Regions from separate parts of the Ligilactobacillus sp. Marseille-Q7487 genome, predicted to be linked through region 2. Evidence: predicted binding sites of a transcription regulator. Region 2 holds the regulator's gene; the other holds the start of a gene.

Region 1 (3,431 bases), 450 kb from region 2:
ATTAAATTGACATAGTAATAAGTTTTCGCTGATATATGCTACATCATACTTAAATATCCAATTGTAAAATGATAAAGCGTGTTAAGTAATTGAGTTTATTGTTTGTACTAAATAAAGCTAGTAGCGTAACTGATAAATTTTTGTAAATATAAAAAGTTTTTTGTATTTTTTCTTGATTAAAAAAGCGCGAAATTTTTTCTGAAAGTTTGTGAAATAGTTACATAACGTTTTTAAAAAAAGGGATAAGACGGCATTTTTTTTGTGCAGAATAGTTCAAATTTAAATACGCGTATGTTAAAATTGATGTATATAGTTTTAATAGGAAAGGAGTCTAGGTTTGAATGGTAGCAGCTACAATTCCACAAGCAACCGCAAAAAGACTACCAATTTATTATCGTTATTTAAATATTTTGGCTGATTCTGGTAAAAAGCGTGTTTCTTCAACGGAATTAGCAGAAGCAGTTAAGGTTGATTCTGCCACTATCAGACGAGACTTTTCATATTTTGGAGCATTAGGGAAACGTGGTTATGGTTATGACGTTGAAAGTTTACTAGAATTTTTCAAGAAAACTTTGAATCAAGATAAGCTAACTAATGTAGCCTTAATTGGTGTCGGTAATTTGGGACATGCGTTGTTAAACTTTAACTTCCATAAAAGCAATAATGTGCGTATTAGTGCGGCCTTTGATATTAATGAAGAAATCACTGGTACAATTCAAAGTGGTGTTCCAATTTATCCAATGTCTGATATGAAAGAACAATTAACTGTACAACAAATTGAAGTTGTAATCTTAACCGTTCCTTCATCGGTTGCGCAAAAGGTAACTGATGAGTTAACCGAAGTGGGGGTTAAAGGTATTTTAAACTTTACCCCGTTACGTATCACTGTGCCTGAGACAGTTCGGGTGCAAAATGTTGATTTAACTAATGAATTACAAACATTAGTTTACTTCTTGGATCATTTTGGACCAGGTAAATAAAAAATTCCCAAGTTTTCATGCTTGGGAATTTTTTTATTGAAAATTAAGCCACAAGACGATAGCGTTCATGATTAGATGTGCTAAAATCGGCGCTAAAATAGTATGACTATAGCGATAACAAAGTGCCAAAAGCATTCCAATCAACCAATAGGTTAGATAATGCCCATCACCATGAGCGACACTAAATAACATGCTTGAAGCGACTAAACATAGCCCAATATTAAAGTAATCACTTAGGTTACCATATAAAACTTTACGAAAGATTAATTCTTCGCAAATTGGAGCACAAATAACGATGACGATTAAATAATAAGGATATTTTTGTGTAATAGCTATCAAAAGATTGGTATTTTGTGAAAAGGCAGGTTGATGCAAAAAAATATTTTCAAAGTAAAGTCCAAATGTCTGGACGATAAAAAGTCCAATGCTTGTGCCTAAAATTAATAAGCTTAATCTTAGTTTATTAATTTTAACACCTTGCTCAATCTTGTTAGAAGCTTGATAGTGATGGTTTAAGCTTAGTAAGACTATGATCAAGCAAAGATTTAAAATAGTTAATATTGGATATAAGAAATCATTATTGGCAATAAATTGTCCACATAAAAGTTCTAACAGATTAAAGCCTAAATAAGTTGTCAGTAAAGCTAAAATATTTTTTTGCAGTGTCATCTTTAATCCTCCTAAAAAACTGTTTGTATTATAGCATTCTTTAGTAAAAGATTAAAGAAAGACTACAATTAGCAGATTATTTTTCAGATGAAAAAGCTTGATTTAACAGGCTTTATCGCTAAAAATTAGCACTCGACGCTTGAGAGTGATAAAAAAAGCTTGCATTTTTGGATGAAAGTGATTATAGTAGTAATTGTAAGTTGTTAGCACTCTAGTTAAGCAAGTGCTAAAAAAGATGGAGGGATCTACAGTGCTTAAACCATTAGGAGATAGAATTATTTTAGAAGTTCAAAAAGAAGAAGAACAAACAGTTGGTGGAATTGTTTTGGCAAGTAATGCTAAAGAAAAACCACAAACTGGTAAAGTTGTTGCTGTGGGTGCGGGTCGTGTCTTAGAAAATGGTCAAAAAGTTACACCAGCTGTGACAGTCGGCGACGTTGTTTTCTTTGACAAATTTGCAGGGACAGAAGTTAAATATGAAGATCAAAAATATTTAGTCGTACGTGAAGGCGACATCATTGCAATTGTCGACTAAGATAATTAGATTTTAGATAAGGTGGAAAATAAAATGGCAAAAGAAATTAAATTTTCAGAAGATGCACGTTCAAAAATGTTAGCCGGTGTAGATAAATTAGCAAACACCGTTAAATCAACAATTGGTCCTAAAGGTCGTAACGTTGTTTTAGAACAATCTTTTGGTTCTCCAACAATTACAAACGATGGGGTTACAATTGCTAAGGCCATCGAATTAGAAGATCATTTTGAAAACATGGGTGCAAAGCTTGTGGCAGAAGTTGCTTCTAAGACAAATGATATTGCTGGTGATGGTACCACAACAGCTACTGTTTTAACTCAAGCAATTGTTAATGAAGGTATGAAAAATGTGACGGCTGGTGCAAACCCAGTTGGAATCAGAATCGGGATTGAAAAAGCTACCGCAGCAGCTGTTGATGCTTTGCATGCAATGTCTCATTCCGTAGAATCTAAGAGTGATATTGCACAAATCGCCGCAATTTCTTCTGCTAGTGAAGAAACAGGGGCTTTGATTGCTGATGCGATGGAACGTGTTGGTAACGATGGTGTGATTACAATTGAAGAATCTAAAGGAATTGATACTTCTTTAGATGTTGTTGAAGGGATGCAATTTGACCGTGGTTATCTTTCACAATACATGGTAACTGACGAAGATAAGATGGAAGCCGAATTAGAAAATCCATACATCTTGTTGACAGACAAGAAGATTTCTAACATTCAAGAAGTTTTACCATTATTACAAAGCATCGTACAACAAGGTCGTCCATTATTGATCATTGCCGATGATGTTGATGGCGAAGCCTTACCAACCTTAGTGTTAAACAAGATTCGTGGGACATTTAACGTGGTTGCTGTGAAGGCACCTGGTTTTGGTGATCGTCGTAAAGAAATGTTACAAGATATTGCGATCTTAACTGGTGCAACGGTAATTACGGATGATTTAGGTTTACAATTAAAAGACACAACGATTGAACAATTAGGTTCCGCTGGTAAAGTGACTGTAACTAAAGAAAATACGACAATCGTCGAAGGTGCGGGTATTAAAGAACAAATCGGCGAACGTGTAGCGCAAATTAAAAAACAAATTGAAGATACAACTTCTGATTTCGATCGTGAAAAATTACAAGAACGTTTGGCTAAATTAGCCGGCGGGGTAGCGGTTATTAAAGTTGGGGCTGCTACTGAAACAGAATTAAAAGAACGTAAATACCGCATTGAAGATGCTTTGAACGCAACACGTGCTGCGGT
Region 2 (3,431 bases):
AACTGTTAAACCAGCAATTTTACCAGCATCTTTAGTTGCTTGACGTTGTGAATCATTAAAGTAAGCAGGTACTGTAATAACAGCTTGAGTAACAGGTTCACCCAAGTAAGATTCAGCATAATCTTTAATATATTGTAAAATCATTGCTGAAATTTCTTGTGGTGTATATTCTTTACCTTCAATATTTACCTTATAATCTTCACCCATATGGCGTTTGATTGAGGCAACCGTGTTAGGATTTGTAATTGCTTGACGTTTAGCAACTTCACCAACTTGTGTTTCACCGTTTTTAAAGGAAACAACAGATGGGGTTGTTCGATTACCTTCTGGATTTGTAATAATTTTAGCTTCTTTACCTTCAAGAACAGCAACTGCAGAGTTTGTTGTTCCTAAGTCAATACCAATAATTTTTGACATACTATTCAACCTCTTTTAAAATTATTTTTTTACTGTGCAACAACGACCATTGCTGGACGTAAGACACGATCTTTTAACAAATATCCATCTTGGAAAACTTCCACGACAGTTTCTTTTTGACTATCTTCACTAGCTTCAACTGTTTTAACGGCTTGATGAAGCGTTGGATCAAATGGTTGACCTAAAGCTTCAATCTTAGTAACGTTATTGTTAGTCAAAGCATTATTCATATCATTTGCAACCATCTCAATACCACGTTTTAATTGTTGCGAACCTTCATCACTAACTTCAATGCTTAGTGCACGATTTAAATTATCAATCACTGGCAAGATAGCCTTAGCCAAAGCTTGCCCTTCGTATTTTAATAATTGTTCTTGCTCTTTTTTGAAACGAGTATGCATATTAGCCATTTCTGCTTGAGAACGTAAATACTTATCTTCCATCTCAGCATATTTCGCTTCTAGTTGTGCAATCTTTTCATTTGCTTCTTGCATTGGATCTTTTTCTTGAATTTCTTGGGTTTTTGTTTCTGTAGCTTCTTCTTGTTCATTAGCTACTTTTTGTTCTTCTGCCACTTCAACACCCCTTTTCATTAAAAACTATTGTAATAATTGGTAAGTCGCCTAGACAACTCATTTCTAAATACATCTAACAGGCCAATCATCTTGGAATACGGCATATTTGTCGGTCCCAAAATTGCGATTAATCCTTGACCATTATTGCCATCATTATAGGTAGCAGAGATTACACTATAATCTAACAAAATATCATTCGTCAACTCACGTCCAATTTTAACAGAAATATCATCATCAAGACGTCCCAATAACGAATTCAAATCAGTTTTATGATCAACCAATGAATACAATAACTTGATTTGTTCAAGATTATCACTATTCACTAAGTTTAGCAGGTTCTTTTTACCACCAACATAAACATGTTCACGTACGGCTTTTTCTAAAACATTGCCAAATACCTCGATAAAACCTGCTGGTTGGTGCAAATAACGCTGTAACAACGCCATATTATTTTGCAAGTGCGCCTCGATTTGATTCAATGGCAAGCCAACCAGTTGATCATTAATCAATCTGATCACGGCTTCTAACTCATCGCCACTAATGCCTGCTGGTAGGTTAAAAATTTGATTTTCAACCGTTCCATCACTCGTTACCATCAGCAACATCACTTGTTGACTTCCAAGCGGTACCATCCGAAATCCTTCTAAACGAAGTTCTTGTGAACCAGGTTTTAAAGAAATTGCCGTATAGTTTGTCAAATCAGACAAAATCCGCGCCGAGGTTGCCACAATCTCATCAACCTTAGAAAACTCACTATCAAAAGAAGTACGAATATTTCGCAATTCTTCTTGATTAAGCTTACTTGGTTGCACTAAGTTATCAACATAATAACGATAGCCAAGCAAAGAAGGTACCCGCCCCGAACTTGAATGTTCTTTAGCGATATAACCAGCTTGCTCTAAAGCGGCCATTTCGTTACGAATCGTTGCTGAACTCACGTGCACTGGTAATTGCTCTTGCAACTTTTTAGAACCAATTGGCTGACCGATATTTGTATAATCTCGGATGATCGCTTCTAAAATCAACAACTGTCGTGGTGTCAACATCACAATCACCTCTTTTTTAGCACTTGATGTATTAGAGTGCTAAGTCAATTATTAATATACACGAGTTTTCATTAAACGTCAAGAATAGTCAATCTTTTTTTTGAAAATATTTCACAAAAAATAAAATATCGCCTAGTCCCCTTTTACTTGAAGTTCCTAAGCGATATTTAATTAATCTTTTTGATTAACAATCTTTTGATAAACTTGTGCAGTTAACAAATAGACGCCTAAATATAATAAACTCAAACACCCAAAAACAATTAAACTGACTGTTATAAATAGTTTTTGATCATACAAAGAAAAGATTTTCATTACACTGATAATCGCTGGGAGTGCACAAGCCGTATTAAGCCCACTCCCTAATAACGGTAATAAAAAGACTGCCAAAACTTGACCAATAATTGTTTTTTTGGTTTCCTTACGACTTAAACCAACCTGTTGCATTGTTTGGAAACGTTGGCGATCAGCATATCCTTCAGATAATTGTTTATAGTAAATAATAATAACAGTCGTCAAGCCTAAAGCAACACTCACTAAAAAGCCTACAAATAAAAAGCCACCTGTAAATTGTTTAAAGAAATCACGCATCTCAGCTTTAAACGAATACTGTGCCGATACTAATTTGAAGTTTTGAACTACTGCTTGTACAAATGATTTTTGATTTGGTAAACTACCAGCTAAATTAAATAATTTTAAATAAACATAATCATTATTTGAGTTAGGCAAAATTGAGTCCTTTTGATGATGTTTGCTAAAGATTTTATCAAGCTGTTGTTGATCTTTAACAACTAAAAAGACCGGTTGAAAAATTGAGTGGTCATAATTAATCGCTAATTTAAAATCTTTAATTTGTTTAATTTTTAACTTATGACTAGCAACAGTTAATTGCTGGCCTAACTTTTCATTTGGAGCATAGATTAAAGCTTCATTTTCTTTTAGCTGATAATTGGTTTGTTGCATTTTGTTATATTGGGCAAGTGTCAAGCCTGCTAGTTTATAAATTGCTGTAGAAAAGTTTTCTTCCACAAAGCGATTACCTTGAAACTTTCCAATAAGTGGTTGCGCCAAAGTCAAAGCTGTTTCATCAGTAATTTTCACCTGTGATTTTTTAGCTAAGTCATTTAGCGTTGTTTTTTGCGCCGGTGTCAAATCTTGGGGCAAATTCAAAACAACTTCTGTTGGATTCCAAGTTGCAAGTGCTTTTTGTTGTCCTGCATATAAACTAATCGTTGATATCATCACTACACAAACTGATGAACATAATAAACAAATCGAAGCTAAGCCTGCGCCATTTTGTTTCATTCGATACAACATGCCTGAAAGAGAAATAAAATGTTTTGGATTATAATAATAATTAAGACGCCGTTTTAAAAATTTTAATAGGACAATACTA

What was found. The regulator HrcA, encoded in region 2, represses chaperone genes, less so after heat shock. The targets are predictions, from matches to a motif close to TTAGCACTCNNNNNNNNNGAGTGCTAA.
Region 1: a site for HrcA is predicted at 1,853-1,879, ahead of groES (co-chaperone GroES). Genes of this name have one in related genera too.

The regions. Positions count from the first base shown of each region.
Region 1 covers NZ_CASCJC010000001.1:567,131-570,561, forward strand. Annotated here, with positions in the region: gene QM017_RS02775 (redox-sensing transcriptional repressor Rex) at 342-980, shown strand; gene QM017_RS02780 (type II CAAX endopeptidase family protein) at 1,014-1,649, opposite strand; gene groES (co-chaperone GroES) at 1,900-2,184, shown strand; gene groL (chaperonin GroEL) at 2,218-3,431, shown strand, end outside.
Region 2 covers NZ_CASCJC010000001.1:1,013,905-1,017,335, forward strand. Annotated here, with positions in the region: gene dnaK (molecular chaperone DnaK) at 1-417, opposite strand, end outside; gene grpE (nucleotide exchange factor GrpE) at 447-1,010, opposite strand; gene hrcA (heat-inducible transcriptional repressor HrcA) at 1,010-2,038, opposite strand; gene QM017_RS05040 (FtsX-like permease family protein) at 2,210-3,431, opposite strand, start outside.